2 regions of the Croceicoccus esteveae genome follow, and region 2 is predicted to be linked to the other one. Evidence: riboswitches for the same ligand, from Rfam matches in the RefSeq annotation. Region 2 holds a riboswitch; the other holds the start of a gene.
The links. Region 2 has a riboswitch for cobalamin ahead of RM533_RS13075 (TonB-dependent receptor plug domain-containing protein). Riboswitches for the same ligand answer to the same signal wherever they lie in the genome.

Region 1 (16,281 bases), on a different contig from region 2:
GCCGGCACGAAGTCGCAGCTTGATTTCGAAACCAGGCACGAGCGCAAGGACCGGACAAGCTATGATGTGGCGGTTCGTTTGCAGCTCATGCAATTCGACGGCGAAGCGGTGTTCTATGCAGCAGTGCTGGATCTGACCGAACTGAGGCGGACACAAGCCGCGCTCCAGGATGCGTCCCGACGCCTCGATGCAATCCTGAGCAACACCGAGATGGCTGTATTCATGATGGACGAATGCCAGCACTGTGCGTTCATGAACCCTGCCGCCGAACAATTGACCGGCTTCACGTTCGAGGAGACACAAGGCAGGACATTGCACGAGGTTGTTCACCACACCTATCCTGACGGCCGTCATTTTCCGATCGAGGAATGCGCGATTGATCGCGCGTTTCCCGAAAACAACCAGACAAGGGGTGAGGAAGTCTTCGTTCACAAGGACGGAAGCTTCTACCCGGTCGCGTTTACAGCTTCACCCATGAAGGATGAGCATGGAACAACGGTCGGAACAATCATCGAAGCGCGCAATATTGCCGCAGAGCTTGAAGCGCGAGCAGCAATGGACGCGTTCAATCAGACGTTGAAGGATCGTGTCGATCAAGCCCTGCAGGAACGCGAGAAGATCGAGACCCAGCTGATCCAGGCGCAGAAAATGGAGGCGGTGGGCCAGCTCACAGGAGGTATCGCTCACGATTTCAACAATCTGCTCCAGGTCATTGGCGGCAATCTTCAGCTGTTGCAGAAGGATCTTGCCGATGATGATCGCAAGCAGCGTCGTGTGACCAACGCGCTTGCAGGAGTACGCAGGGGCGCTGAACTTGCAGCGCAGTTGCTCGCCTTCGGACGGCAGCAAGCACTCGATCCCAAGCCGGTCAACATGGGCGGGCTGGTTCGGCGCATGGATGACATGCTGCGCCGGACCCTCGGTGAAGCGATCGAGATCGAAACGGTGATTTCCGGCGGCCTGTGGAATTGCCTGATCGACGCAGCACAGGTCGAAAACGTTATTCTCAATCTTGCCATCAATGCCCGGGACGCGATGGAGGGGCGCGGCAAATTGACGATAGAAGTCGGCAACGCGTCACTGGATGAAGCGTATGCAGCCGAACATGCAGAGGTCAGCGCCGGGCAATATGTAATGCTTGCCGTGACCGATACCGGCAGCGGCATCCCCAATGAGATCCTGAACAGGGTGTTCGATCCGTTCTTCACCACCAAAAGGCCCGGCGAAGGCACGGGACTTGGGCTGAGCATGGTTTATGGCTTTGTCAAACAGTCCCACGGACATGTGAAGATCTATAGCGAGCAGGGCGAGGGCACGACCGTCCGCATCTATCTCCCGCGCACCAGGCGTGAAGAGGACATCTCGATACCTGAACCTGTGTCGGCGCCGCATGCGACAGGCAATCAGACGATCCTGGTCGTCGAGGATGATGACGCGGTGCGCGCAACCACGATCGAGATGTTGTCGGACCTTGGTTATGCTGTGCTGGAAGCCAACAATGCCGACAGCGCCATAGCGATTGTCAACAGCGGGATAAAAATCGACCTGCTGTTTACCGACGTGGTCATGCCGGGGGAACTGCGCAGCCCCGAACTGGCACGCCGCGCCAAACAGAAGTTACCCGCTTTGCAGGTGCTGTTCACTTCGGGCTACACGCAAAACGCGATTGTGCACGCGGGCAGGCTCGACGAAGGTGTCGAGCTCATCGCCAAACCCTTCAAGCGTGAGCACCTCGCGCAGAAAATCCACGTCCTCATCAACCGGGGCAAGGATGCGGCGGCGGCGACCCTTATCACCGCTTCCGACGAGTCCGGACAAGATGGCACGTCCGGAGCAGGAGCCTTTCGCAAACTGCGCGTGCTGGTTGTGGAAGATGAAGTCCTGATCCGCATGATCTTGTGTGAAATGCTGGACGATCTGGAGCACGAAGTGGTGGAGGCCGGGAGTGTAAGTGCAGCCCGGGACTGTCTTTGTGCCAACGAGTTCGATGTCGTGATCACCGACCTCGGCCTTCCGGACGGATCAGGCGTCGACCTCGTGCGCGAGATTGTCGAAAGCGAGAAACCGATCGCCGTGATCGTCGCTTCAGGTCACGATGGGCTGAGCGCGCTGAACGATCTGCCGCAGGCAAAGCGCGTTCGTCATTTGAACAAGCCGTACGATGATAATGGACTGAAGGTCTCGCTGTCGCAGATATGACGCGTTGGCTGAAGCGGACCGCCGAACCTGGATCAGTCCTTTGAGAAACGCGCGACCGTCTGAATGCAGTTTAAGCATGGGTGTACGCAGAGGCGCTTCCGATGGCCGCGCGCAATTCCTCGCCAGTCGCGAACAGGGTGCACCGCGTCCAATGCACTCACTGGAACAGCACAGATGGTCCTTTCGAGAACAGGTCGCGTTCTACCCGTGTTCGGCTCACCCGCACTTGCTGGGCGGGTTCGATATACCGGAACACCGCCAGTATCCCGCTCGCGGGACATTGCAACACCGCCCTGCCCTGCTTTTAAGCAGAATGAGCCGCGCGCTCGGCTGCCGACACCATCCTCAAAGCGTGGCGTCCGGTGCACTGCCGGATCGGCTGCGCATTGACGCTGATACCTTGCAAATGGCAGGATCGATCCATGTCGCGCCATGTTTCCCTCCTGCTGATCGCTTTTACAATGTCGGGGTGTGCGACCAGCACCGGTGACCTTGCCGCGCCTGTCTCTCCTGCAGCCGTAATGGGCAAGGATCATGATCGAATGGCAGATGATTTTCTGAACCGGTCAAGCTCTTGCAACGCCGCCGCAATTTCAGGCATGCTTGGCATGACCGTCGATGACGATCTGCGGGCGCGTGTCCTTCAGCTCAGCGGTGCACGATTGCTTCGCGTCATCGGACCGACCGACAGCATCTCGATGGATTTTCGCGAGGACCGTCTAAACCTGGAGGTGGACCGCGAAGGCACCATCCGGCGTGCGTATTGCGGCTGACGCACGCGCCGGAATGAAGAAAGGGGCTGCCGGATTGTTCCGGTCAGCCCCTTGTTCTGGCTATCCTCTTCCCAAAGCAATCAGAACCGGATGGAAATATCCGCCATCGCACGGTCATAACGCATGGCGTCACGGCCAAACGCTGTTTCCACGCCTGCGCCGAAAGTCACGATGTTGTTTCCAATGCTCAGGCCGCCTTTCAATTCGCCCCAGCTCGTGTCACCCCCTGCAAGCGGCAGTGCAATAGGGATGTAATCGGCGGCCGCGAACCGCACTGTCATGCCTGCATCTGCGCCGTCGAGCACGTGGATGTAATCCGCCTCGAACTGCGGCGTGATGCTCCAGCCATTGCCGATTGCCTGTGTGCCGGAGAATTTCGCACCAAGGCGGGTATCGACGCGGTTTGTCGTCAATTTATCAAAGGCGAGCGCTGCGTCACCGCCTGTCTCCTGCATGCCTGACAACGCGTTGCGGCTGTAGCCAAGTTGCACCCGCGGCGTCACCATCAGGCCCTTGGTGAGGCCGACATTGACCCCCGCTTCGGCAAGAGCGGTCATCCGTGTCGCGTCCTGCACGCCAAGCATGCTGGGCTGACCCGCGTCACCGCCAAAGCCGCGACGGCCAGTTTCCAGCTCCATTCGCTCCAGATTGCCGGCGAGGCCCAGATAGGCCCCCCCGCCCAGCGCATATGCACCGTAAAGCGCCATCTGGCTCATCCTGGAGCTGGCCTGGTCGCCGTTGCCGCGGTTCATGCCGTTTGCATAACCCACCCCCACGCCGAAGCTGAACCTCTCGCTCAAGCTGTGTTCGACGCCCATGCCAAAGTAGTTGGAGCGCGCGCCATCCACTTCACTGGCCGATGCGCTGGCCGAATTGCCGGCCGTGATGACGCCTCCGGTCACAAAGCCCGAGAAGTTTTCAGGCAGTTTCTGCGCGCCTTGTTGGCCCGGCGTCAGACCGGCGAAACCACGCCTCGCCTGTTCGTAAGCAGCGGTGCCTGGCTGCGCAAAGGCAAAACCGGGCGCTCCGGTCACCGTCATGCGACCGTTGGAGGCCCCACCCATCATCGAGAGCCGGTTCGTCACGGTGCCGAACAGCGCCCTGCTCTGCCGTTCCTGCAATTGCTGACCGAAAGTCATGGTCTGCGGGGCCAGCGCGTCCAGCGTGGATGCCAGTGTCGCGCCTTCCATGAGATCGACCATGCCATAGAGGTTGGACAGCGACTGATAGGAACCGGCCCGCAGGCGGTCGAGCGCATTGGCAAAGGCAGCAGCAGTTGCGGTCGTGCTGGTGCCGGCAAGCGCACTGTTAAAGCTCAGCGCCTGCAAAGTGGCCGTGATCTCGGTTTCGCCATAGTTCAGTTCGGGACGCAGCACGCCAAGCTGAGCAAGCACATTGCCGAACGTGCCTTCAACCCCGCCATCGGCAGTGGCCACGGTAAAGGTCTGGCCAAATCGCGGAAAGCTGCCGGATGTCCGCATGAACAGCGTTGCGCCCGGCGCAGAAGCGTCATCAGGATCGGAAAGCGACAGCGTGCCGGTTACCGCCAGCAGATCGCTCGACCGCTTTTCGACATCGATGACCAGCGTGGTTCCCGACGCCAGGATCGCATCGCCATCGATGGTGAGCGTACCGGTCTTGGTGCGGCCGCCCGGATCGATGACGCTGTTCACGCTGGTAAGGAATGGCGCGCGAAAGGTGCCACCGCCCGTCAAGAGGCCGGTGAGAAGAAAAGCCTCGCCTGTGTCGAGCACGCCATCCACATTGGTCCAGCCGGAAAACTGGGTGAAATCGCCATTGGTGCTGAGGGATGCGCGCCGGGCGATGTCGAGCTTGGCCGACCCATCGATCGTCAGCCGGTCGATGGTGATGTCGGCGCCCGACAGGGTCGTGGTGCCCTGGTTGAGCGTCACGTCATAATAGCGCGCGCGGATGCCTCTGGTCGGATCGGCGGTGACATTGTTGGGCACGAAGTTCTTGCTGCCCGGTCCACCCTTGACGAAATACTGCTTGCCCGTCGCGCCAACAACAGGAGCCTGATCGAGGTCGAGACAATCGTCGAGGAAGCACACGTCACCCCATTTCGCGCCCTCGCCGCTGTTCTCGGCGCCGGGGGCATCGGGCAGCCGGCTGAGCAGCTTGCCATCGAGACCGACGACATAGTTGGGGTCCATCGCCTGCACCCAGTGCCTGGGATCGGTCCATTTGCCGATGCGGCCTTGCGTCGTTGCATAAACATAAGGATTGTTCTCGACGATCACCTGCCAATAGGCATGCAACGGCTGATAGAAGCTGAGCGTGCCGTATCCGTCGAAGCTCTGCTCCTCGAAAAACCGGGTACCGCCCGACAGCACGCCGAGAATGACGTCGCGCTGGTATTTTTCATCAAGGATGAGCGGTCCGCCCGAATCGCCGCCCGCTGTCGTTCCCTCACGCGGCAGAGCCACGTCATTGTCGCCGAAGATGCCGAAATCGAACTTGCCGGCAGTATCGTCGAACTCGCCTGAAGGGTCGCTGAAGGAAGTGAAGTATAGGTTCTGTTCGTACGTGTCGGACGAACCGAACAGGAACGCGTTCACGTCGCGTCGCGAGCCAAGCAGCGAAACGTAGTTCTCCGCCGTGCGCCGCCGGAAGTCGATTCCCAGATTGCCCGAAGCATTGGTGCCGCGCCCGCCATAACCGGTGACCGTCACATGCTCCTGTCCGTCCAGCGGCGTGAACAGCATGGCCCAGGTGGGGATATCGAACGCCGGCGTATCGAGCGTGGCGATGGCGATGTCGGCCTGCAGGAACCCGCCGTCGAGCGAGCGCTCATCGTACCAGATCGCTTCGGCGTTATAGAACGCGCTGTCCTGCACTGTCTGGAACCCGGAGCGGATCCAGGCCCGCACGCTCGGCAGGGCATCATCCTCAAAGGCAAAGCCGATCGGTGTGCCGCCGGTGTTGCCGCCATAAGCGGTATCGTCGCGGGTGTTGACGCAATGCGCTGCAAAGATAACCGTACGCGGGTTGATCAAGGTTCCGGTGCACAGCCCCACCGTGCCATCGCCATTCCACGCGACCATCTGGCCGATGCCGTTGATGCCCGACGTGTCGAGACTGCCGCCAGGAGCAGGGACGTCCGGGTCGATGTCGTCGCGCGTGATGATGCCGGGATAATCGCTGCCTGCAAAATCGAACGCGAAATCATCAGCGGACTGGGCGGCGTTGATAAGGCTTGGGTCGGCAAGCACTGGTCCTTCAGAGGCATTCGCAATGCCGGCGCAGGAAAGAACGATGGTAGAGGTGGCGACCAGCAGGCTGGAGCGCAGCGGATTGAGTGTCATGGCATTCCCCTCGATCATGTCGCGAACTTATGGAGCGAATCGTGCGGTGAGGCAGACCCTCCTGTTCAATGAAGCTATGGTTAACGAAGGATTTCTGCTTGGCGAGCCAAAAAAACAGACGCCAGAATTTTGCAGCGCAAATCCGCTTTCGGTCCGCAAACAATGGTGCAGTGCACCGCAACGGCCACAGGTGGGGCCGGCTTTTGGATGCTGCCTGCACTCCAAGATGTCAGTTTCGGCAACATCCCGGCAGAACGGGTGATTTGCACTCGAATATGCCGCTGAAGGCACAAGGATGACCGTAACAGCGGATTGATACACAGGTTCAGGCGCGGCAGAGGACGGGCAGACGGTGCTGCACGTGCGAAAGTGCGAAAGTGCGCGCAGCTAAGAGGGGATCTGGTTCAGGTCCAGCGCTGTGCCCGCAACTCTATGCCGGGAGCCTCGAACCAGCATGTTACTGGCCGCGCATCCCATCCAAGGGGTGCAGGCCGGGAAGGCGGTTCGACGGTGATGATCGTCAAGTCGGTAAACCTGCCGTCACGTCGTACGTCCAGCGCCGGGATCAGCCCAAGGGGACCGGAATCGCGCAGCTGCTGCGCAATCCAGACTGACGACAGCAATGGGCCGGTTACCGGCGTCGGCAGCACCGCTGTTGGCGGGCCGCGGTCTGACGATCTGCGGGCTCCGGCAAGCCGCCGCGGGCCATGCTTTGGATATCATGATGCAGAAGTTTTCCTTTGCCGCTGCTTACCGCTACACGGCTGCAAACTCTCTTGCCGCCCCTTTTGGCGCCGCCCGTCTGGGGGCCGCGGGTCTCGTCGCCGTCGGCCTGGTCACGCCAGCCGTCGCTTCTTCGCAACCGGCCGCTGTTACCGGCAGGGCCGCCAGCGATGACATTGTCGTCACCGCCAAGCTCACGCCGCGCGCGCTTTCGCAGGTGGGGCAGTCCGTCACTATTGTGGATGAGGCAACCATCGTTGCGCGTCAGGCGACGGACGTGATCGACATCATCCGCACTGTTCCCGGTCTCAGTGTCGATCGCAATGGCGGCATGGGCACGACCGCGGGCGTCTCCATTCGCGGTGCCGAAAGCGACCAAACCGTCGTGTTGATCGATGGCGTCAAGCTCAACGATCCGGCATCGCCGGGCAGCGGCTTCAACTTTGGCCCGCTGGTCGCCGGCAATGTCGCCCGGGTCGAAGTCGTGCGCGGCGCGCAGTCGGTACTCTACGGCAGTCAGGCGATCGGCGGCGTCGTTAACCTCATCACCCGTGAACCGACGCAGCAACCAGGCGGCCTTGCCCGCGTTGAACATGGCGCGCGTGACACATCGCAGCTTACCGGCAATCTGGCGAGCCGCCTTGGCCCTGTCGCAGCAAGCATTGGCGCCACTTTCCTGCGCACCGACGGCATCTCGGCCTTCAACCGCACGCGAGGCGGCGCTGAAAAGGATGGGTTTGAGAACCTCGGGTTGAACGGCAAGGTCAGAGCGGCCCTGACTGACGGGGCGTTTCTTGATCTGCGCGGCTTCTATGCCGACAGCACGGTGGATGTCGACGGCTTTACCGGCAACGGCTTTGGCGACACCGAGCAAGTCTCCTATCGCGAAGATCTGGTCGCGTATCGACCGCCGCGATGTCGATGAAGGCAGCGGCACCAGCATTGAGACCTTCGATGCCAATGTTACGAATACCAAGGGGTGCTGGGAATACCGGATCGTGCCGAAATCGCATTCGGAGCCGAATGCGAGGAGGCTCTTTATCGCAGCAGCAGCTTTGGTGGCGCGCCCGAACGTGCGGACACGTGGATCAACAGCATCTATGGCGAAGTCACCGCCGCCCCGTTCCGAGCGCCCGTGCCTGCAGGATTATCGCTGACCGCCGGCATCAGGCATGACGACCACCGCACCTTTGGCAGTGAAACCACTTTTGCTGCAAGCGGCGCCTTCACGCCTGACGAAGGCCCCACGGTCGTCCGGGCCAGCTACGGCGAGGGGTTCAAGGCGCCTTCCCTGTACCAGCTTTACAGCCAGTACGGAAACAGGAGCCTGCAACCGGAAACCGCTGACAGCTGGGATCTCGGCGTTACCCACAGCTTCCTTGGCGAGCGGGCGCAGATAGGTGCGACCCGGTTCGAGCGCGACACCACCAATCTCATCAACTTTGTCTCCTGCTTCGATCAGGCAGACCCCATCTGCGTGGACCGGCCGTTCGGCACCTGTGACAATATCGCGGCCGCATCGACGGACGGTTGGGAGTTGGGCATAGCGCTGTTCCCAGTCGATGGTTTCGATCTGGCGCTCAACTACACCATCGTCGATGCCTTTGACGACAGCAACGGGAACCGCCTTCCCCGTCGCGCGCGCGACAAGGTCAGTCTGATGGCCGACTACCGGATGGACGGCGGCATCGGGCTTGGCGCGACCGTGCTGATGGTCGGCGACAGTTTCGACAATGCGTCGAACACTCGGCCGCTAGATGGCTATGTCGTTGTCGATGTCCGTGCCAGCTACGCCATGCTGGAGAATGTGGAGCTGTTCGGACGGATTGAAAACAAGTTCGGTGCAGATTACGAAACCGTATTCCAGTACGGGCAGCCAGGCCGTGGCTTCTTCGGCGGCGTGCGTTACGCGATGTGATGCGCACCGCAAAGATCCTTGCGACACTTGCCACTCTGCTGCCGGGCAGCTGCGGCGCTGCGCCACAGCCGCACAGCGGCGCTGCGCAGCGGATCGTCAGCCTCGACTACTGCGCGGACCAGTATGTGCTGCGCTTTGCAGATCGACAGGACATATTCGCATTGTCGCTCGATGCGCAAGAGACCTTCTCCTGCATGGGTGACCGCGCAGAAGGGATCGCGACCGTGCGCCCCCGCACCGCAGACGTGCTCGCCCTGCGTCCCGATCTCGTCGTGCGGTCCTATGGCGGCGGAGCCGAAGCAGCCGCTTTCCTGCACCGCGCCGGCGTGCCGGTGGTACAATTGGGCTTTCCTGCGACTATCGGCGACGTTCGCGAGGAAGTCCGGCGCGTCGGCATCAGGCTTGGCGGGCCTGACCGGGCACAAGCAATCGCAGATCAGATGGACAGCCGCCTTGCCGCCCTTCCTGCCCGGTCCGGCAAGACAACCATCGCTCTTTACATGACGCCCGCCGGCGTCACCACAGGCGAGGGAAGCCTGGTACACGAAATGCTGCTTGCCGCTGCTTTCCTTGAGCAGACGGCAACGCAGATCGACAGCTGGAGCGCGGCGCGTCACCCGGTGGCGCGCGCGCAATTGCGCGATCTTCCGGTAGCAAAGCTCGAAGAGGCGTGGACATCATGCGGCGCCTCGTTCCGGCGCGGCGCAGTCGAGGCGCTGGCGCAGCAGGCAGCCCCATGAGCAGTGTCGCAAATGGTTCCGAAACCCGCCCGTCGCTGAACCGCCCGTCGCTGATCCGGCCGTCGGTGAACGCCCGTCCTTGAGCAGCATGCCAGCTGGTCTGTTGAACGCAGCCCCTGCGCTTGCGCTGGCAGTGGCAGTTGTTCTGGCATTGCTGCCGGGATCGGTGCCGCTTCCCCTGTCCCGGGTGCTTGGCGCCCTTGCGGGACAGGCAAGCACGGGTGACATGCTGATCGTGTGGCAGATCCGCCTTCCGTGCACGCTGGCAGCAGCAATCGTGGGCGGTGCACTGGGCATGAGCGGCGCTGCGTTGCCGGGCCTGCTGCGCAATCCGCGTGCGGAGCCGGGCATCCTGTTAGTGTCGGCCACTGCTGCTCTGTTTGCGACCTTTGGCCTTTATTTCGGATATGTGACGGCGGGGCCGTTCGTGCTGCCACTCGCAGCGGCGGCCGGCGCGCTGCTGGCAGCGATCGTGGTGGCGCTGACTGCGTTACGCACCCGGTCTGTCGTGACGCTGATCCTGATTGGCGTTGGCCTGTCGAGCTTTTCGGCGGCGGGCATGGCGCTCCTGATGAACCTAGCGCCCAACCCGTTTTCGCTCGCCGACATGGTAAACTGGATGCTTGGCACCATTGAAAACGGCAGCGTCGATGACCTGGTCTTTGCCGCGCCGTTCCTGATCGCGGGTGGCACGATCCTGCTGCTTGCGCGCCGCGGGCTGGCCGCATTGGCGCTTGGTGAGGAAGCCGCCGAAGGACTGGGCCTAGACCTTGCGCGCCAGCGGCTTGCCGTCATTGTCGGCGCGGGGCTTGCCACCGGAGGCGCAATGGCTTTGGCCGGCGCGATCGGCTTTGTCGGCATCATCGCGCCGCATCTCGTCAGACCCTTGGTGCGGTATGACCCATCCCGGTTGCTTGTTCCCTCTGCCTTTCTGGGTGCGCTCATTCTCGTGCTCGCCGATGTCGGCGTGCGGATCCTGCCCACCGATGCCGAGCTCAAGCTGGGCGTAGTCGCCTCGCTTATCGGAGCGCCGATCTTCGTGTGGATCGCAGGCCGCAGGCGTCTGGCATGACGCTCCTCAAGGCGGAGGCGCTGTCCTACACAGATCGTGCAAGCCCGCTGGTGCAGGATGCTTCCCTGACGCTGGAGGCAGTATCGCTGGTCATGCTGATCGGCCCGAACGGCTCCGGCAAGACCCCTCTGCTCAGCCTGCTGCTTGCCGGTTCGGGGATCTGCCGGTTACTAGGCACGGATATTGCGCGCATAGCTCCATCACACCGTGCGCGGATTGCCGCATATCTGCCGCAGTCCAGACCGATGGTCTGGCCTCAGCCGGTGCGCGATATCGTCGCCCTGGGAAGATTTGCGCATGGCGGCGCGCCTGCAAGGCTGTCCCTGCGCGACCACGATACCTTTGACGAGGCGATGACTGCCTGCGCCGTCAGCCATTTCGCGGAGCGTGCCGCTGACACGCTCTCGGGCGGGGAGCTGGCGCGTGTGCATCTGGCCCGTGCTCTTGCGACCAAGACACCGCTGCTGGTGGCCGCGAACCTGTCGCGGCGCTCGACCCGCGCCACCCGCATGAAGTGATGCAGCTTTTCTCCGCGCCAGCCGCAAGTGGCCGCTGTGTGCTTACAGTTGTGCACGACCTGACGCTTGCTGCGCGATACGCAGACAGGCTGATCTGGATGAAGGATGGCCGGATCGTGGCCGATGGCACCGTGCACAACACGCTGAAGGAAGGTCGACTGCGCGACGTGTTCGGCATTGCCGCCAGGATCAGCCAATCGGACGCCAGCCTTGCGATCCATATCGCCGGACCGGCCTGACGATTGCCCCGCTCCGGATCCTGGCTCCGGATTTTGTCACCACCGGCGCCCCATTAACCGCGTGACGAGCGGCTGCCGTTTGCCGGCCGCTGGCTCAGCACCACTGCGCGGAAGCAGCAGCGGTGTCCACGATCTCCACGCCGTTGATGCCAAGCGCCTCGCGTGCGTCATCGGGGTTCATGGCAAACACATCCTCGTACTTCATCAGGTAAAGCGGCGCGGACTCGCGGCCCACCCGCGCACCGCGTTCCACCGCGTTTTGCGTGACCAGCCATGTCTGCGGATAATGCAGCACCGCGCGCGTGATGATCCGCGTCGAACCAAGGATCGAGAATGCAGACAGCTCACCGGCCAGTTCCGGGCTCATGTGCACGAACAGATTGGTGAGCCGCATGTAATAAGGCACCAGTTCGCCGATGAAGTCGAAACCGCCGCCGCCAAGAATATGCTCAAGATCATGCGTCTGACCGGCACGCAAATTGAAATATTCAAAGTCATTGCGCGGCGTGAACGGCGGCACGATGTTCACATCGAGCTTGTTATCGCTCAATTGCGTGTAGAAAATGCCGCCGACGGTGTCGGGATCATACTGCTTGAGATCGTCGAGACTGAAGGTCGAGATGAACCCTTCGGAAAACCAGGCGTCGAGTTCCGTGTTCTGCTTGCGTTCCTGAGCGATCAGATCGTTGATATAGTCAATATCCTGCACTTCACGCAGGATCTGGACCAGCTGGATCGAATCGGAAGGCGTCGGCACGTCGGGACCGTTGCGCCGCAGCAGATGCGTCGCCACCCAGTCACGCACCCGCGCATCATTGAGATAGCGGGACGAGCTGACCAGCACGCTGCTGTCGGTCGGGACCTTTTCAATCCCCTGCATGAGATAGGAATAATCGTTCATTTCACTCTCCCTGGACTGAGCCTTGGTGTGAACCGGAGTTGGCAAGTTGCGCGGCAAGCGCGGATGGAACGGGTACGGGGAAGCGCAGCAGCATCTGCGCCATGCCCTTGGCCGCAGGATCAAGCCGGGTGCTGGCGTTGATCCCGCCTGTCAGCGCATCATGGATGACGAAGTTCACCGCATGCATTCCGGGCACATCGAACCTGTCCACCCGTGGCGGCTGTCCTTCAGGACCAAGATGACGGTACCAGTCGCTGATCGCATCACAGGTCAGCGCCGCGCGCAGATACGGCAGATATTCGGGCCGACGCGCGATCACCGCGACATTGAACAGGTGACCCTTGTCGCCGCTGCGCGCCCAAGCAAGCTGGACCAGATCGACCGCCGTGCCGCTTTGCTCGGATGGCGCGGGTGCGGCATCGGGAGCGGCTCTGGGGGCTGGCGCGGATTGTGCCGCCGGCACCCCTGCTGCTGCTCGCACTTCGCGCGTCTTGCCGTCGATTGTCATGGTCGGCGTGACCGTCTGCTTCCCGAGCAGAAACAGGAATACGCCGGTCATCGGCAGCACATTGGTGGCAAGATTGACTGACGTGCCGACCGACATGCCGGAAATGCCCGCCCATTGTTCACGAGCGAAGATTTCCGCGCCTTGCCGATCGGGGTGGTCTGCAACCAGCTTGCTGATGATCTCGCGCGATCCGGCATGACGGCCATGCGCGCCAAAGCTTGCCTCTCCGCCAATCAGGACGTTCTGAGTCAAAGTGAAGTCGGGCAGATTGCGCGCACGCAGCAGGGCACGCGCGCGGGCGAACAGCGCCTCTGCCTGCCGGGCGGCCTTTTCGCCTGCGTCCTCGCCGATTATGGGCTGATACGCGACGGTGCGCCAGCCGCCGTCAAAAGTGATGCACGCCTTGTAAGTGTCGGTCGGCGCGCGGCCTTTCGCACCTGTCACCCGCACGCGATCATGCGCGACCTGCTCCAGCCGCACATCGGAAAAGTCGCACCGCACGTCGGCAACGATGTAATCGGCAGGATCGCTGACTTCGTAAAGGATCTGTTCCGCAACCGTGCCGACCGACACCAGCCCGCCCGTACCATCGGGCTTGGTCATTACCACGCTGCCATCGGCGTGGCATTCGCCAATCGGAAAGCCGATGTTGGCCCAGTCGGGCACGTCGCGCCAGTCGGTAAAGGTGCCGCCCGTCACCTGCGCCCCGCACTCCAGCAGATGCCCCGCCAGCGTCCCTGCGGCCAGCAGGTCGAGATCGTCCGCGCCCCAGCCAAATTCATAAACCAACGGGCCCAGCACCACCGCGCTGTCGACGACGCGACCGGTGATGACGATGTCCGCGCCTTCTGCCAGCGCAGCGGCAATCGGAAACGCGCCAAGATATGCGTTGGCGCTCACCACATCGTCGGGAAAGGATGCGTCTATGAACATGTCGCGATGATCGGCCGCGCGCAGTTCGTCGAGCCGGTCGCGCAGATCGTCTCCGGCAACATAGGCGACTTTCAGCGACAGATCCTTCTCGCGGATCATCGCTTCAAGCGCGGCGGCGAGGCCGGCGGGATTGACGCCGCCGGCGTTCGCAACGACTTTCAGCCCTTGCGCCGCGATCTGATGAAGGTGCGGGCCGACATGAACGGTAAGAAAGTCGGTGCCGTATCCTAATGTCGGATCAGCCGCTTGCATCCGGCCGAAGATACCCATCGACCCTTCGGCCAGATAATCGAACACCAGATAATCAAGGCGGCCATCGTTAAGCAGCTGTGGCACCGAAAGCGCTGTGTCCGAGAAAGACGCCGTTGCGCCGCCTATGCGGATGATCTTTTCGTCGCCTGCAACTGCCGCCATGATGGATCCACTCCTTGTTTTTCGCACCATGACGGAAACTCTGGTCAAGAATTGCTACCATAGTTACACTTGGCTCATGGAAGGTGATGAGCGCAGTCTGGCCCTGGAAGTGCTGCTGAACGCAAGCTGGTTGCAAGGCTACCCCGCTGCAATGTCGCAAGTACTGGTGGCGCAGGGGCGACTCATCGCGCTGAAAAGCGGTGAATGGGCACAGGCAGAGGGCGACAGCCAGAACGGCCTCGTCATTGTCGTCAAGGGCCTGCTGCAATCCTATTGTGCGGCCAACAGCGATCGGGTCGTGCTGGTCGGTTTTGCAGGCTCCGGGTCGGTCTTGGGTCACGCCACGCGGTATAGCGGCGGGCCGCGGCTGGTGACCGCAGTGTGCGCACAGGACAGCACCTTGCTGCGGATATCGGAAGGCGCGCTTGACCGGGTTGCTGCGCTACACCCGGAATTGTGGCGGGCAATCGCCGATTTTACCTACAGCCACATGCGCAGCGCCTTGCGCATGGCGGCAGAGGCCATCTCGTTGCGCCCGCCCGCCCGAATTGCAGGGCGCCTCCTGGCCAATGCGCAGCAGGACCGCCATCGGGACACCGCAATCATCAGGATAAGTCAGGAACTGCTGGGCGAGATGACGGGGCTGACGCGCAAGACCATCAATCTGCATCTTTGCGCATTCGAGCGCGATGGTCTTGTCCGCCTTGGTTATGGCTGGATCGAATTGCGCGACATGGAACGGCTGCGCATGGTAACGAACGCCGGATAAAGCCGCGTTATGCGGGCACTGGCGCTCGCCGCTGCGCCCAACGGATACCGAAGTAGATCGCCAGTGCCACTGCCGATGCCGCAAGGATCGCCAGCACCGGCGATGCACCGGAGCTGAGGCGCACCGGTTCCAGCACGAACTGCACGAAGAACGGTCCGCCGAATATCGCCCCTTTCATCAATCCGACGACCCGGCCCCGGTTGTTCTCGTTGGATCGCTCGATGGCATACACCATCAGGCTTGGCATGAACAATCCGATGCCGATCCCTTCGACTCCCATGCCGAAGGACACGATGAAGGGACTTGATCCATAAGCCATGATGACAAGGCCGGTGGCGCTCGCCGCTGCACCCAACACAAAAGCCATGTCGAGTGACACGAAACGCCTGATCCGGCTGTAGGCGAACCCGACGATCACCACCGCGGCCGCTCCTGACAGCGCCGCGATCGCACGACCGGAACTGCTGTCCACTCCTACATCGGCAAGCCGGTGCGGCAGATAGGCCGCAGTGCCGGTCGCAATGCTGCCGGCGATCAGCCCGAGCAAGATGATCGGCGGCAAGAGGGCAAGTGGCACGCCTTGCACCACCTCTTCCTGTCGGGTGCTGGCCGTTCGTTTGGCGGGAATCCCGGCCAGCGAAAGCATGGCGGCAATGAAGCCGACGCCATAGATGAGGAAAGATCCGCGCCAGGAGGTATCGGCCATCATCCCTGCCACGACCGAAAGTCCCATCCCGGCAAGCGCGCCGGCCGCCGGGATCAGCCCTGACCACAGATTGCGTCCGTTTTCGTCCCAGAAATCTCCGATGACGGCAAAGGTCGCGACACCCATCGTTCCCAGCGCAATGCCGAGAATGAACCGCCCGACGATCACATGTTCAAGGCTTGTGGCAAAGATGATGCCGCAGCCCGCGGCGCCATAGACCAGTGCAGAAATTGCCATGACCAGTCGGCGGCTGAACCGGTCGCTCAACCACCCGCCGAGAAGGGAACCGAGCAGGATACCAAGACCCAGCACCGTCAGCGCCATGGTCACAGTCACATTGCCGTGGACGGTGCCGAATTCCCGCTCGATTTGCGGCAGGAGCGGGGACAGCGTGCCATTGGCAACGCCGCTCATCACCGCAAAGGCGATCAGCGCCGCGCGGCCGAACAGCCCAACAGCCGATGTGTCGCTGGTCGGCGATCGAGGTGGCGCAGGCGTCTCGTTCGCAGCAACAGCGGCATTCTTCAACGGCTCACCCCGGC
Region 2 (16,281 bases):
TGAGATTGAGGCCAAGCCCTTCTGCCATCTCTTCGCCAAGCGTGAGCGCCGAAAGACCTCGCCGTGTGAGAAGCATGATGGCGATCCCGGCGATCAGGAACGGCGCCGAGAACGCAATGTCTTCAAAGCTGCGATTGGCGACCGTGCCAAGCATCCAGTTCACCATATCGCTCAGGCTGAAGGGATCGGGGGCAAGGTTCATAAGCAGCGCCATCAGTGCTGCAGAGAAGCTCGAAAGGCCGACACCGATCAGGATCAGAGTTACTACCGAGCGGTTGCGTAGCGCTGCGGCAGCGACGACCAGGGTCGCCAGCAATGCGCCCGACACGGCTGCGATCGGCAGGACGAGCGGGCCTGCCGTCACCAGCCTGAAATAAAGGACAAAGGTCGCAAAAAGAGCCGCCGTGGCGGACACACCAAGTATTCCCGGCTCAGCCAGCGGGTTGCGCAACAACCCTTGCAAGGCTGCTCCGCTCATTCCCAAAGCTGCACCGACTACGGCAGCGGCAATGCTTCGCGGCAGGCGTATCTGCCAGACGAGCAATTGGTCTCCCTCGCTCGCCTGAAAAGCAATGGCACCAAGAATGCGGTCCAGCGGGAGTGGCACTGAACCGAGCAGGAGCGAGAACACAAGCGCGGCGACCAGACCGGCCGACAGGATACCCGATACACGTGTCATGAAACGCCGCGGGCTTGTCTGGACATGGTCTCGATGGCTTCTACCAGGAACCAGCCACCGCAGGACGTCCACGCGCCTTCCACCGTTGCAACCGGCAGTTCGCGAAGCTGCGCTTGCGCCACCGGATGGCGCGCCGCGCTCCAGCTGTCCACATGATTGGAGGTGCTTTCGAAAAAAGCGGCAACGATCAGGTCCGGACGTTCATAGGCAAGACGCTCTAGCGGTAGTTGGTTCCACCCGCTCCGGGTTTGAAAGTTGGCAAGCCCTGCAGCGGTCATAAGTTCATGCACGAGGGATTCTGATCCTGTGGTTACGCCCGCCGGCGTCATGTACAATGCCTGGGGACGGTCGCCAGCCTTCGCCGCGAGCGCACCGAGCCGTTTGTCCATATCGGCGATGACCCGCCTCGCCGTGTCGGCTTGCCCAAGCTCGGCGCCGACACGCGCCACCTCCTCTCGCACCTGCTCGATCGTCTGGGGAAATCCGATCTGCACGACCGGGACGCCGGCGCGTTCCATGAAGGCAGTGATATTCGGATCGCCCCCGTAGGAGCGTACGACAAGGTCGGGTTTAAGCGCGAGAACATCTGCTGTGCGTGGGCGAATTTGCGGCAGCCCTCTTGCGGCGGCGCGCATATAGGAAAAGTGTTCGTCCGCGCCGGGTGACAGCGCGAGAATGTCACCTCGATCGGCGAACCGCAGAACGTATTGGTCCGCGCAGTAATCGAGGCTGATGATCCGTCGCGGTGCTTCAGGGCTGCGCAGGGCAGGCTGCGCACAGCCGACCAGCGAAAGGCCAAAAAGCACCGCGAGGATCGATCGCACTGCCATTACATCCGGTAGCGCACACCGCCGAACACCGTGCGGCCGGGCTGACTGAAATCCAGCACGGTTTCGTACTCCTCATCGGTCACGTTTTCGATGCGTCCGAAAAGTTCGATGTTGTCCGTGACGCCATAGCTCACTCTCACATCGGCAAGAGCATATCCGTCGAGCGGATTGGTGTTGGACGCGTTGTCGAAGCTGTCTCCAACAACGAGGATGGTTGCGCCGATGCCGAAGCCGTTTTCCATGCGATAGTCGGCAATCAGGCTTACCGTATCTCTGGCGCGGCGTGGGAGCCGGTTGCCCGTCGTTTCATCGAACGCATCGATTATCGAATAACTGAGCGATACGTCGAACTCATCGACCGGTCGCAGCGAAACGCCGAACTCCCAGCCATCCGCCCGCGTGCGCGCAATATTGTCGTACGTTCCAGAGGGAGGATCGTTCACGAGGCATGGCGGCAACAGGCTGTCCGTGCAGCTCAGGAAGACGATCTCATTCATGCCGTCACGCTTGAAGTAGGTCACACCCGCCTGCGCTCGGCCATCGAGAAAGCTGTGGGTGACACCAACGTCCCAGCTATCCGCTTCCTCGGGATCCAGACCGGCGTTCCCGTACTCGCTGAACAGTTGGTAAAGCGCGGGCGCCTTGAAACCTTCGCCATAACTTGCGCGGATCACGGTGTCGCCATTATCGGGCGAGTAAGCGCCGCTGGCCGAGAACGTAATGGCGCTTCCGAAGGTTTCATGATCGTCGTAACGAATGCCCCCGGTTACGGACAGACCATCGAGCGGGGTCGTATTGACCTGTGCGTAAAGCGAATTAATCCAGACATCGGCGAACGCGGGCGGCGCACCGTAGCTCGATGTACGCAACTCGGATTCTTCGCGTTCAGCGCCGAATACGAATTCCGCCAGATCACCTGTATCGAAGACACCCTGATATTCGTAGCGCCGGTTCTCACCGTTCGCATCGAAGGTTTCTACGCCTGCGTCGAAATCAAAATTGCGGCGGTCGATATTGGTGTAACCAAAGCCCAGACGGTTGCGAAAGCGCCCATGCAGGAATGCGGCGTTCAGGCCGGCGTAGCCAACCAGGTCTTCCCTGCTTGAAACGATGTTCGCATCCCTTCCAAAGCCATCGATATCAGTGTCGCCGTCGGCATAGAAACCACGCAGATCGAGCGAAACATTGTCCGCCAGCGCGACGTCGATCTTGCCGTTGAAGCCCAGACTTTCAAACCCATCGGGCTCGGTCCCACCGCTGAAAGCAGAGATGCCATCGGTCCGGGCGTAGGTCGCGCCAATGCTGGCGGCAACGGGTCCAACACGGCCGGAGACATTGCCGACGAGTTCGGCTGTATCGCGTTCGCCATATTCGGCGCGAGCAAATGCATCGAGTTCCCCGGTCGGTTCACGGGTCAGCATGTTGACCACGCCTCCGATAGCCTGACTTCCGTAAAGAACGGATTGCGAACCGCGGACGGCTTCGATGCGCGAGATGTTGCCCGCGAGCAGCGTGCCGAAATTGAACCCGCCGCCCGGCGAGGCTGGATCGTTGATACGAATACCATCGATCAGCACGAGCGTCTGATCCGATTGCGCACCGCGGATCGACACGCCTGCATTGGCGCCCAAGCCTCCGTTGCGGGTAAAGGTCACCCCCGGAACGGTGCGCAGGATGTCCAGCACTTCGGTAGGTTGTCGATTGATGATCTCTTCTTCGCCAACGATGGTGACGGACGCGCCAACCTGCGAGATCGCGCGGCTCGTCCGATTGGCGGTCACGGCAATGTCGATCGATCCGGGGTTTGCACCGCCCTGGCGATCGGTCGCAGGCGGGGCCGTAATCAGGCGCTCTTCAATCGGTCCATCAGCCAATTGCGCGAGAAGAGATGTCGGAAGCAGCGTGAGAGTTGAAGCTGCTGCAACCAAGGAAACTGCGTGTCTCATATGTATGTCCAAAGTCATGCCGCACGAGGGTCCCGAAACCCGCACGGCGCATTCGACAGATGGCTCACCGCGAACGCTTACGCGCTGCAGTTTCGGAGACCGACCAAGCTGTCGTTACTTCGGAAAGAAATTTCCTGTCCCACTGGGCTGGACCCGGCCCCGGACGAACGACGCGATGGCAGGTCTCCTGGCTTACCGATCATCACCTTCGAACCGTCTTCCCAACCTTGCCCGAAGATGGGCAAAACCAGTGACATAGTGGTTCGGGGCTCCCGGCTCACAGTTGCGGGCACAGCACCGGTTTCAAACCGGCTTCCCTCTTAGCTTCAAGCGCATTCGCACTTGCAGCACCATCTGACCAGGCCTCTACGCCAGGAAGATTGCGGTGTCAATTCGGCCATAAAGGGTCGATCGGCACGGGGCGCACTAGCGTTTGATGACGTGATGCCTGGACCATACGCGATCCTGCCAGCCATAGCGTTCAAGCTCCGGATCGTAATGCTCATCTTCGGGATATCCGACGCACAGATACGCAATCAGATCCCAGCTTGCGGGCACGTCCAGGCAATCGGATATATCAGAAGGGTTGAGGATCGATACCCAGCCAACACCCAGGCCCCGGGCCTTGGCGGCTAGCCAGAAGATCATGATCGCGCAGGCAACGGAATAATGCAGCGCTTCAGGCTGGGTTTGCCTGCCAAGGCCAGACCCTTGCGTGGTTTGAGTGTCGCAGAACACGGCGAGTTGCAGCGGTGCCTCATCGAGGCCCGCCAGTTTGAGGTTGGCATAAAGCCCCTGCCTGTCTTCCGGCACAGCTTTGCGAGCCGCTTCATTCGCAGCCTGGAAACTGCTTTTCACCTTTGCTCTCGCCTCGGACCCGTCGACCTGCACCCAGCGCCAGGGCTGACTGTTGCCAACCGATGGCGCGCCTTCCACCAGATGAAAGATGTCATCGAGGATGTCCGACCCGATCGGCCTGGTCTGAAAGCGCCGTACATCGCGCCGACGGGCGACCAGCTCGCGCAGAACATCGAATTCGGTCCCAGGCATCACGGGGCCGGCTTCTAAAAGTCAATTCCTTGCTGGGCGCGTATGCCGGCGTGGAAGGCGTGCTTCACTTCGGTCATTTCAGTCACCGTATCGGCATAATCCATCAATTTCGCTTTTGCGTCGCGGCCTGTCAGGATCACATTGGTTTCGCCGCGGCGTTCAAGTGCCGCTATCACCGCATCGGTATGCAGATAGTCGTAACGCAGGGCGATGTTGATCTCATCCAACACAACCAGCGCGTAATTGCCGCTGCTTATCAGCTCTTTCGCCTTTTGCAGCGCTTTCTCGGCAGCTTCGATGTCCTGCTCGCGATCTTGCGTATCCCACGTGAAGCCATCGCCCATCACATGCCAGTCAAGCTCTTCGGAAAACCGATCGAAGAACTGCTTTTCCCCAGTCTTCCACTTGCCCTTGATGAACTGCACAACAGCGACCTTTTGCCCCCAGCCCAGCGCCCGGGCGATCACTCCGAATGCCGAGCTTGATTTGCCTTTGCCATTGCCCGTGTGGACCAGGACCAGTCCGTGCTCGGGATCTTTAAGCTCCCGGCGCTTCTTTGATTGAGCCTCCTGCAGCTTCTTCATTTCGTTCTTGTGGTGCTCGGGATCGCTGCTTGTCATCGTGTGGGGCCTCTATCAGCGCGCAAAAAAGATGGGTGGGGTCCGAATGTCATCGTCTGTGTATAGTCAAGTCGCATTTCGAGCGCGCCCTCATACCCAAGCGCCGCATGCGCGCAACGCACAACGCCCATATGCGTCACGGCCAGAATATCAGCTTCGCCATGCAGGGGCTCATCGAGATAGGACCTAACGCGGGTCGTCATGTCATTGACGCTTTCCCCGCCATGCGGGCTTGCGCCTGTCACGTCAGCCGCCCACTCATCGAGTTCGTTGCGAGGAATGTCATCCCATTTGCATCCTTCCCAGCGCCCAAAATCAATCTCCTGCAGACGTGGATCGATTTGAAGCGGAAGCATTAGCCGTTCCGCGAGCCTCTCCGCCAACATCAAGCAGCGCGACAGAGGACTGGTGTCGATGCGATAGAGAGTATCGGGAACGGTGCCGATGATCTCGCAAAGCTGAGCCTCGGATAATTCCCGCGCGCCGATATCTGATCGGCCATAACAGATGCCAGGAGCAATCAGCGGCTCGCCATGCCGCAAGAAAACTAGAGCCACGCTGCGATCGCTAGATAGATGCCCACCTCTGACACTTGCTGGACAGCCCCAAGACAATCGCCTGTGTAGCCGCCGAGTTTCCGCTCAAACAGCAGGCGGGTAAGGACATGCCCCACGGCAAGCCCTGCAAGACTGACCGCCGCAAGATCGAATGATGACCACAAACCGAAAGCTGTCAGCGCAGTGATGCTCGTGAACGAACCAATCAGCAGTGCGCTGCGCGATATGCCTTTCGCAACAGGTTTCGCCGTTCCCTCCGAGCGCGAATAGCTGCTCGTTGCGATTACAAGGACAGCCGACATCCTGGAAATACCATGCGCCAGGGGAAGCGCGACGAGGGTGAAAGAAGCCGGCAGCGCAACGAGGATAGCGATTTTGAGACCAAGCACGAGGAAGAGTGCTGCCGCGCCAAAAGTCCCCAACCGGCTATCCCGCATGACTTCAAGCATGTGGTCCTTGGTCTGTGCGCCAAGACCATCGAACAGATCGGCAAGCCCATCTTCGTGGAAGGCTCCGGTCGCCAACAGGGTCGCGCCAAGAGCAAAGATCGCGCCGATAACAGGCCCTTCGATCCAGTGACCAACCGCGTACCCGACAGATCCGATACCACCAATCAGAAGGCCGACCAACGGATAGAACGCAGGTGCCTGCGCGAAATTCTCCTCATTCATATCCATTGTCGGAAGCGGGATGCGGGTCAGGAAAACCCAGGCTGCGCAGAATCCCATAAACTGCTTCTTCACTTGTCGGCCGATCGACCGGAGACGCGGGCATCTGTAAAACTCGCCATCCCGAACAGTGACACGCTGGCGCGGATGATAGGGACGGCGAGCAGCGCGCCGGTGCCTTCTCCAAGGCGCATCTGAAGGTCAAGCAGGGGCTTTGCCTTCAGCCATTCGAGCATTGCAGTGTGCCCCTGCTCGGCAGATCGATGCGCGTAAATCATCGATGCCTCGCATCCAGGTGCAAGGGCTCGCGCGAGCGCTGAAGCAGCTGTCGCAATAAAGCCGTCGACCACGACGACTTTATTCGACGCACATGCACCAATCATAGCGCCTGCCATTGTTCCGATTTCGAAGCCGCCCACTTCTGCAAGTGCATCGATAGGGGCCAGTCGCCCCGTCCGAGCAGCTGCTCGTTCAAGAACCGATTTCTTGTGCTTTAGCCCGGCATCATCGACACCGGTTCCACGCCCGATGAGGTCGGCAATCAGGATACCGCTCAGCTTGTTCGCAAGCAGCGTTGCCGAAGAAGTATTGGCAATGCCCATTTCTCCAAAACACACGATCTTGCTTGTGAGAGAACGACCGTAGGATTGTCCCTGGCTGATGGCCTTTGCAGCAACTTCTTGAGACATCGCAGGGCCCTGCGCACTATTCGCCGTTCCTGCTCCAAGGCGCATGTTGATAAGGTCTTCCCGGCTGACCAGGACATCCTTCACTCCACAATCGACCACGGCGACCGGGATACCCAGTTCACCCGCAATTGCGTTTGCTGCGGCGCCCTCTGCAAGAAAGTTGGAAACCATCTGGCCGGTCACTTCCTGGGGGAAAGCCGACACGCCTTCCTCGGCAATGCCGTGGTCGGCTGCAAAGATCGTCAGGGATGCACTCAGCGTTCCAGGTCGAGTGTCGTTAGTGACCGATGCAACGCGAACTGCGAGTTCTTCGAGTCCGCCCAAAGAGCCGATAGGTTTGGTTTTCTGATCAAGCAGCTGTTGAAAGGTCCGCGAATTCATCGTCAATTGCTCTAGTTCGATTTCGTATTTTGACAAGCCGGGAGCCTGGTTGTCGACGGTCCTGAATTGAAAGTTTGGAGCGCCTTTTCTCAACCTTCATTCCAGGGTTAGCACCGCCAAAGCGGACGTGTCGCCAGGCAATGCTAACCTCGGTCGCTTCGGCGAGCTCCACTGCGTCTTCGATATTCACTCCCAGGCGGCGCGCAGTCGTTTCGATCCTGGAACCACTGTCTCCCGTCAGCACCGGTGGCCGTGCTACAGTGATCTGATTTCATCCTCTTCTCGGCCGTGTCAGACGTGGCCTGTTCGTAGCTCGATGTTCGTTCTGGATTACGGCGCTTGGCTCTGCTTCAATCCGCATAGCTGCTGGCCCTTGCCTGTCAGGATCGACAAGCATCATACCGGCAGCCGGTCGTTTTCTCCTGATTGCAGGAACATGCCATGGCGCCTCCAGACCTGCCGATCGGCGACGTTCACGGGTTCGGGCATGTGCGTATCGCCAACGGCATCGTGTGGCCCGATCGCTTCGAAGCGCAGCGGCGCACGATCATGTCCGCCGCAATGGTGGGTCTGAAAGGACGGGTCCGGAAGGAAAGCGAGGTCATCCATGTGATCTGCGAACGGATCATCGACCCCGCTCATTTGCTCCATGGCATCGGCAGGATGGCATTCCCGCAGCGGACCGGGCGCGGGGATGCAGCGCAGCACCCACGTGCGCCGGACCGCGGCAACGGCTCCGACCGCAAGGACAAGGGCTGGAACCCGGAGCCGCGCGATTGCTGCTGGCCGCCGCACGCCGATGCATGGATCCTGAGGACGTCGTGCGGTTCAGATCGCATGACTTCGACTGATCCATGTCGCAGCTGCCCAAGCATCAGCGCGTGGTCATCGCGCTCTTCGTCCACATTCTGCGCTGCGGTGTGTCCCGCTGTGCAGAGGCACGGTTCGACGGCGCCGGGGTCCGCCTGGCGCTGCGCTGTCTCCTGCCGCATTGCCCTGAGCGCTGGCCGCTGGCCGCTGGCCGCTGGCTCTTTATCGGGATGCCGCGGCGCAGGACAAGGACATCGGCCGTGCACAAGGCATCACCGCCGCCTTCAACGGCATCGTGCGCCAGCTGCGCCGCGCTGGGAGGTACAAGGGCGCTGGGAGGTACAAGGGCGCTGGGAGGTCAACGCATGTTCGCGTGAACGATCAAGGCTGCAAGAAGTCTGCAAATCACCTTCCTGCCAGCTGCAAACGAGCGAACACAGGAAACCTCCTGAACACCGTCAGCCTTGCAGGCCTCGGCCATCCTGCGTTTCCAACCGGCCAGTGAAGATGCCGTTATCGACCGCTTGATGTATGCCGCGAACACCTCCTGTGATTTTTCCGAAGGGGCGGAAAACGCATCCCGACGATCAGGCACAAGGTGCACTTGGCAGCCACAAGGTGCATCTGGAACAAGAACTCTGCGTCAACCGACCTGCAGGATCATTTCTGCAGCCTTTTCTGCAATCATGATGACGGCGGCATTCGGATCGCCGGTCGGCACCCTTGGCATGACCGATGCATCGACGATCCGCAGATTGCCAACCCCCCGTACCTGCAGCCGGTCGTTAACGACGGCAAGGGGATCGTCTCCCATGCGGCAGGTTCCAACCGCTTCGTAATTCACGCCCACGGTACCACGGATAAAGGCATCCAGTTCCTCATCGTCGGCGATGCGGGAGCCAGGCGATATCTCCGCACCCCGGTAAGCGTCGTAGGCTGGCTGGCCAAAGATCCCGCGCGCAATCCTGATCCCGTTTCGCAGGGCCTCACGATCGCGTTGTTCTGCAAGGTAGTTGGTGTTTATGACAGGTGGCATCATGGGATCGGCGGATGCGAGGTGCAATGTGCCCCGACTTTCCGGGCGCGTGAGGATGATGAGATTGCTGACACCGTGCTGGCGGCCAAGCTCTGCATCCTCTGTAATGAGCAGCGGCATCAGATAGAACTTCAGGTCGAGTTCCGCGTGCCCGGCTGCGCCTGACCGCAGATAGGCGACCGCCTCGATGCTGTTGCCCGCCAGCGGTCCCTTGCGAGATACAAGATAGCGCAAGCCGGCCTCGGCCATGGCCAGCGGGTTTGTAAAATATCGGTACTGCGTAACCGGTTGCGGACAGGCAAACTGCACATCAGTACCCACATGATCGTGCAGGTTCTGGCCAGTCCCTTTCAAGTCGTTCACGATATCGACGCCCACCGACTGCAGGTGTGCAGCATCGCCAAGACCTGAAAGCATCATCAGCTGAGCAGATTGGAACGTGCCGCCGCTGCTGATGATTTCCCGGGCTGCATATGCGTGTCTGACCTCGTCACCCTGTCGATATTCCACGCCAATCGCTTTTTTGCCGTCGAACAGGATTCTGGTGGCATGGGCATTCAGCACGATCTCGAGATTGGCACGCTTTTCTGCAGGCCTGAGATAGGTCACCGCCGTGCTCATCCGCTTGCCTTTGTGGATTGTGAGTTCAGGTGGACCAAAGCCATCGGCACGCGCGCCGTTATGGTCGTCGTTGTAGGAGTATCCCGCCTGCGCCGACGCCTGCAGCCAGGCCCTAGTCGCCGGATTTTCAATGCTTGCGCGGCTCACGCGAAGCGGACCGTCGCCGCCGTGATATGCATCTGCGCCATGCCCATTGCTTTCGGCCCGGCGAAAATAGGGCAGCACATCGGCATAGGACCAGCCGCGATTGCCCGCCTGCGCCCAACTGTCGTAGATCTCGGGCGCTCCCCTGCTGTAACACATCCCGTTGATCGAGCTGCTGCCACCCAGCACCTTGCCTCTTGCATCAGGAAGCGTGCGATTATCGAGATGTTCCTGCGGCGCTGTCTCGTAATGCCAGGCGAACATGCCCTTGCGCATGACGGGGAGAAAACCGGCTGGCAGATAGATCAGCGGACTGCTGTCCCTGCCCCCGGCTTCGAGCAGGAGCACCTTGTTGCGCGGATCGGCTGACAGCCTGTTTGCAAGCACACAACCTGCCGAACCGGCACCGATGATGATGAAGTCGTGGGAAGGTGCAGTGTGCATGGCTGATCCTTTCAAGGCTGAAGCATTGCGGCGCAACGAAGCTCGACGCATGATTGCCGAACACAGCTCATGCTGCTAATGCAGTATCTGTTGCATTACCAGTCAAAGCATCGTTTCAGGAGCGGCTTGCTGACTGCAAGAAACATGTGAAGAAGGGACGGATGATGACAGAAGCAGCGATGGCGGACGATCATGGTTACAGCGATGCGGTAAAGGCAGGCGATCTGCTCTTTTGCTCAGGCCAGGTCGGGCTTGAAGCCGATGGCGGCGTTCCTGCCGATGTTGCCAGACAGTTCGCGCTGGCGTTCGAGGCGTTGGGAAAGGTGCTGAAGGCGAACGCCTGCACGGCCGATGATCTGGTCGACCTGACCTCCTTCCATGTCGATTATCCGCGGCACATGGCCGAGTTCATGGCCGAAAAGTCCCGCTTCCTCGGGCATGCACGTCCAGCGTGGACAGCTGTCGGCGTGGCAGCGCTGGGTTATCCCGACACGCTGGTCGAGATCAAGGCAGTTGCAAGGCTGCGTTGAGCCGATCTTCGCATCAGGTGCACCCGCGCGCCTGCTGGAGAGCCGGTCATGCCATCGCGATGCGGCCGTTGCGTGCCATCGGCGATCGCCTATGGGGAAGCGATGACAGGCAGGCAGGCGAGGCGGCCCGGCGGGCGAACGGAGAAGAACCGCAAGGCGGTTGCAGATGCAGTGCTTGCACTCATCGGGCAAGGACGGCTTGATTTCGAGATCCAGGAGGTTGCGGCCCTCGCCGGTGTCCATCGCACGACCCTGTTCCGTCGCTGGCCGGATCGGGCTGCGCTGATTTCCGAGGCAATGGCGGAGCATGTCTCGCGTCTGTCCATCCCGCTGTCGGGCAATTGGGAGGAGGACATGCATCGCGTCGCCTTCGGCATGCGCGACTTTCTTGCCGATCCTGTTGAAAACGCGATGAACCGGATGCTCGCGATGACTGACAATGCGATCTTTCGCGAACAGATGTTCAGCCATTGGACGCCGATCCTGCAAGAGTTCCGCAGACCGATCGTGGACGCGCAGGCGCGCGGTGAGCTGCCCGAAGGTGCAGACGCGTCGGCTGCGATGTGGATGCTGATGTCGTCGATCGTCGTGGGCGTTGTCTTCCAGCGCACGCCGCCGACCGACGAGTTCCTCGGCCGCCTTGTCGATCAGGTCATCAGAGGCTGCAGATAACCCGTTCTGACGCCTGGGTGCCCGTTACGATCCTCGTGTCATCTTGAGCGTGACGTCGGTGTCGGCAGTTATTGTGGCGACGTAACTTTCGCGCGTCCTGTGCCGGTTTGCGGCACATTAAGGACCGCGAACCGCTTGACTTGAACAATCATCCATGCGCCTATGCAACGCAGGTTGCATTAGTGAGACTCGCCATGGTTCAGCGATGATGGCGGAGTGTTGCAGTCAGACAGCCGGAACAGGCGAGGAAGACATCCATGAACAGGCGCGTCATCAAGCACCATCTGGCAAGCGAGAAGTCGGGTGGCTTTCCGGGAGTGGGGAAACTGCTGCTCCTTACTGCCGCGTGTCTGCAGTTCCCCGCAACTGCACTGGCGCAAGAGCAGGAGGACGGTCGCATCACCGGCCTCGATGAAATCGTCGTCACCGCACAGAAACGCGCGGAGAACCTCCAGGACACGCCGCTGGCCATCACTGCCTTGTCTGCCGAGATGATAGCGGCAAGAGGCATTTCGGACGTGGGGTCGCTCAGCGCGATCGCGCCCAATCTCATCATCAACCAGACCCCTGAATCGTCGACAACGCCGACGATCTATATCCGGGGCATCGGTCAGAGCGATCCTGCGCTCACGCTGGATGCGCCGAACGCTGTCTATATTGACGGTGTGGTGATCGGCCGGTCGGCAGGATCCATGTTCGAACTTGTAGATCTGGAGCGGATCGAGGTGCTGCGCGGACCACAAGGCACGCTCTTTGGCCGCAACACGACGGGCGGGGCGATCAGCCTGATTACCGCCCGGCCTGCACAAACGTGGGGCGTCGAGCAGACATTGGGCATAGGCGGGTTCAACCTGTTTCAGGCAAGGACAACGCTTGACACAGGCGAGCTTGCCGACAGCGGGTTCAGCGCCAAGTTTTCCTACCTGCACAAGCAGCGTCACGGCTACGTCGACAACATCCTTGAACCCGGTCGCAGAGATCCGGGCGCCTATAATGTGGACGCATTGCGGGCAGCGCTTTCCTATGACGCCGGCGGACCTGTCAACGCGTTCTACTCCTTTGATTACAACATGCGGAACAGCCGTGGCATCCCGGTGCAGCTTGCCGCGGTCGCGCCATATGTCGGGGGATACCTCGATGCCTCTGCGCAGCTTGGCGGTGCGGCACCACAGATATCCCGCTCCCGGCTGGACACGATCGCGCTTGATTTCGACGGGCCGATCCGTGACCGCACGACAGGTCACACGCTCATCGTGGAGGCAGAGTTGAGCGAGCAACTGCAGCTTCGGTCCACGACAGGCTATCGCGACTGGTCAAATACCGTCCGGTCGTCAGATCTTGATGGCAATGCTGGCCTGGTCGGATTTACCGTGTCGCCGGCTATCCTTGCTCCACCGTTCGACTTCATTCCAGAAGGCGTGAACCCTGTCAGCCTCTACAATGGCAGGAACGAACGCAAGCAACACCAATGGTCCCAGGAACTGAACCTTGTCGGCAAGGCGGGCAGCAATCTGGAGTATGTGCTGGGTGCCTATTACTTCAAGGAAAAGGCGCAGGAGCGTGACAAAGTCAATCTGACCATTCTCATTCCTCTGGACGACCCGATTGAACTTGCGCCCGGCATTACCACGCCGGCTTTTGGCGTGAATATCTCCACGCTGCTCGATTACCGGCACAAATCGGAATCCAAGGCGCTGTTCGGCCAGGCCACCTATCAGCTTGCCGACCGGCTCAGCATTACAGGAGGGTTGCGATATACCTGGGACAAGAAGACGCTGAACCAGACCGAGGCGATCATCAACAATGCCGAGGCAGATTTTGGCCAGCTGACCTGGCTCGGCACTGCCAAATACGACTTCTCCAACGATATCTCGAGCTATGTCAGAGTGGCGACCGGTTACAAGTCGGGCGGTTTCAATCCGCGTGGCGGCGGCAACGCGTTCGATCCGGAAAAGGTCACATCCTACGAGGCGGGTCTCAAGACAGAGCTGTTCGATCGCCGCATCCGGCTCAACCTTGCCGGTTTTCACACGATCTACAAGAATTTGCAGGTCAGCCAGTTCGAAGCCGGCAGCACCGGAGCCAACAGCATCACGGTCAACGCTGGCAAGGCAACCTATACCGGCGTGGAGGCAGAATTCGTCGCGCGGCTCACCAACAGTCTCACCTTTTCCGCCAATGGCGGCTATGTCGATCGCGACTACAAGGAATATCTGTTCCGGGATCCGGTCACCGACGAACTGGTCAACCTCGCCGATGAGGCACGGTTCAACTACTCGGCCTCCACCACCGCTACCGCCGGGCTCGAATACCGGTTTCCCAATTTCGACTTCGGATCATTGAAAGCGCGCCTCGACTACGATTACCGCAGCAGGATCTATTACCACCAGCTCGACATCATTGCCCCCTTCAACAAGGTTCTGTCCGATGGCGGCGTGTCGACCCTCAACGGCCGCATGACTTTATCCGACATCATGCTTCCAAGCGCCGACATGTCGGTGGCGCTGTGGGTCAAGAACCTGACCGATGAGGATTACCTGCTTTCCGGCACCGACTTCGGCAGCCTTGGCTTTGGCATCATCAGCTTTGCAGAGCCGCGCACCTGGGGGCTTGATCTTACGGTGAAGTTCCGGTGACGGAACAGGCACAGTGATGCGTCCAGAACCAATATCGCCCGGCCCGGCCAAGGACGTGCCGACCTCGCCCGCGGCGTGGCGGATCGTCGCTGTCGTCTCCATCATCAGCTTCGTCATCATCGGGGGCACGCTGACCTCCCTTGGCGTGTTCCTGCCAAGATTGCAGGCCGACTTCGGACTTGCTCCCGACGGACTGGGGCAGATCGCCTTCGCGCTGCTGGTCAGCATGAGCGTGACCAGCCTGCTCGCCGGGTGGGGGGTCGACAGGTTCGGAGCAAGGCTTACCGTTCTTTGCGGTGTCATCGTTACCGCTTCTGGCTGGGCAGCCGCAGGATACGGCACGACCGTGCCACAGATCGTGGCCGCCATGCTGCTGGTCGGCGGGGGTGCAGGCGCGGCCACCATCGTTCCAGGCATAGCGCTGATCACGCGCGTTCATGATCGGCATCGCGGCCTTGCGCTTGCCATCTTCATCGGATCATGTGCCCTGGCGAGTTCCGCCGTCCCTCCCCTGACCGGTCTTGTCATTGCGCAACTTGGCTGGCGTGCGGCATTTTTCATCGGCAGCGGCGCCATAATCATCCTCTGCCTGCCGCTCATCCCGCTGCTTGGCAGGCGCGAGCGGGTGCCCGCGGCCGGACCGGCAGGCGCGGCAGTGACACCCGGGCTGAGAGCATGCCTGACATTGGCGTTGCGCAAGGGCGATTACTGGCGGCTTGCGGTTACGCTTACGCTGGCGCAGGCCAGCCTCAATGCGGTCCTGTTCAGCGTCATCACCTTGCTGGCGGCTCAGGGTTATGAAGAATCAACCGCGATATCCAGCTACAGCGTGGCCAATCTCATGGGTTTGCCTGCCCTGCTTGCAGGTGGCCTGCTCGCCGATCGGTTCGGCGGCAAACCGGTTCTGGTAGCGGCCATGCTGATGCAGGCATTTGGCACCTTCGCTCTTCTTGGCACCCTTCGCCCCGATACTTACGGCGTTTACGGCCTTGCCGGCTTCGTGGTGCTCTGGGGTTTTGCCAGCGGCTTGCCGGCACAGGCAGGTCCGATGGTTCTGGCCAGAATTGTCGGGCAACAAGCGTTTGCCACTGTCCTGGGCTTCAACATGTTCATCGTCGGGCTGCTCGGTGCGCTCGCGCCGCTGGGGATGGACTGGCTGTACTGGTTTGGCGATGGCTATTTCCTGCCGATCCTTGTATTCAGCCTTTTTACCATTGTTGCCGCGGCTCTGGTCGTTGCGATCAAGCCCGAACGCGATAATGCCGGGCTTAATAGACCTGCCGCGGCGCACCCCGTTCAAACGACGCCCGACGGCCTGCGATTGCATGCACAGGGCGCCAGCCATGATTGGTAATCCCAAGGTCTCCCGCACCCAGCCTGACCGGCGTTCGTTCAGGCAGGGTCTCGTTCCCATCAGCCTCAGCGGTTGGACAGCGCCTGAACCTCCGCCAAGCCACTATCCCCAGCTTCAGCAAGATATCGACACCGATGTCATCATCATCGGCGCCGGCCTTGCGGGCAGTTCGCTTGCCCTGCACCTCACCGAGCAGGGTGTAGACACCGTCATACTGGAAGCGCGGCAGCCCGGATGGGGCGCGTCAGGCCGCAACGCAGGGCATGTGCTGCCTGTGCTGAAGGATCTGCGCGCGTTCAATCGCTTTCCCGATCAGGGCAAGGCCTTTCTCGACATCTTTCGCGAACATCGCGCCATTCCGTTCGATCTGTCGCACCAGCACGGCATCGACTGCGATGCAATGCAATCAGGATATCTGAACGCGGCGACCAGCAAGATTGCGTACGAACGGTTCAAGGCAGGCGCAGTTTGGCTGGAAGACCGGGAACTTGAGGAAATCGACACGCTGGGAACAGCGCAGATGCAGGAAACGACAGGATCGCGTCATTTCACCCATGGCGTCGTTTACAAAAGCGGCGGCCGCATCAACCCCTATCTGTTCACCAACGGCCTGC

Region 1: it holds a riboswitch for cobalamin, as region 2 does, so the genes downstream of both, RM533_RS07025 (TonB-dependent receptor) here and RM533_RS13075 (TonB-dependent receptor plug domain-containing protein) in region 2, are expected to answer to the same signal.

Annotation. Positions count from the first base shown of each region.
Region 1 is NZ_JAVRHS010000004.1:91,034-107,314, forward strand. Features, by position in the region: gene RM533_RS07010 (response regulator) at 1-2,199, shown strand, start outside; gene RM533_RS07015 (I78 family peptidase inhibitor) at 2,622-2,972, shown strand; gene RM533_RS07020 (autotransporter domain-containing protein) at 3,053-6,316, opposite strand; cobalamin riboswitch at 6,632-6,854, shown strand; gene RM533_RS07025 (TonB-dependent receptor) at 7,023-7,946, shown strand; gene RM533_RS07030 (TonB-dependent receptor domain-containing protein) at 8,001-8,939, shown strand; gene RM533_RS07035 (ABC transporter substrate-binding protein) at 8,939-9,679, shown strand; gene RM533_RS07040 (FecCD family ABC transporter permease) at 9,783-10,751, shown strand; gene RM533_RS07045 (ABC transporter ATP-binding protein) at 10,748-11,269, shown strand; gene RM533_RS07050 (hypothetical protein) at 11,308-11,508, shown strand; gene RM533_RS07055 (Coq4 family protein) at 11,603-12,409, opposite strand; gene RM533_RS07060 (acyclic terpene utilization AtuA family protein) at 12,411-14,264, opposite strand; gene RM533_RS07065 (Crp/Fnr family transcriptional regulator) at 14,263-15,033, shown strand; gene RM533_RS07070 (MFS transporter) at 15,041-16,267, opposite strand.
Region 2 is NZ_JAVRHS010000017.1:9,873-26,153, reverse strand. Features, by position in the region: gene RM533_RS13085 (FecCD family ABC transporter permease) at 1-679, opposite strand, end outside; gene RM533_RS13080 (ABC transporter substrate-binding protein) at 676-1,509, opposite strand; gene RM533_RS13075 (TonB-dependent receptor plug domain-containing protein) at 1,509-3,383, opposite strand; cobalamin riboswitch at 3,616-3,825, opposite strand; gene bluB (5,6-dimethylbenzimidazole synthase) at 3,882-4,505, opposite strand; gene cobO (cob(I)yrinic acid a,c-diamide adenosyltransferase) at 4,520-5,125, opposite strand; gene RM533_RS13060 (histidine phosphatase family protein) at 5,122-5,682, opposite strand; gene cobS (adenosylcobinamide-GDP ribazoletransferase) at 5,673-6,425, opposite strand; gene cobT (nicotinate-nucleotide--dimethylbenzimidazole phosphoribosyltransferase) at 6,422-7,420, opposite strand; gene RM533_RS13045 (hypothetical protein) at 7,817-8,215, opposite strand; gene RM533_RS13040 (GMC family oxidoreductase) at 8,874-10,475, opposite strand; gene RM533_RS13035 (RidA family protein) at 10,637-11,005, shown strand; gene RM533_RS13030 (TetR-like C-terminal domain-containing protein) at 11,078-11,677, shown strand; gene RM533_RS13025 (TonB-dependent receptor) at 11,935-14,313, shown strand; gene RM533_RS13020 (MFS transporter) at 14,330-15,667, shown strand; gene RM533_RS13015 (NAD(P)/FAD-dependent oxidoreductase) at 15,657-16,281, shown strand, end outside.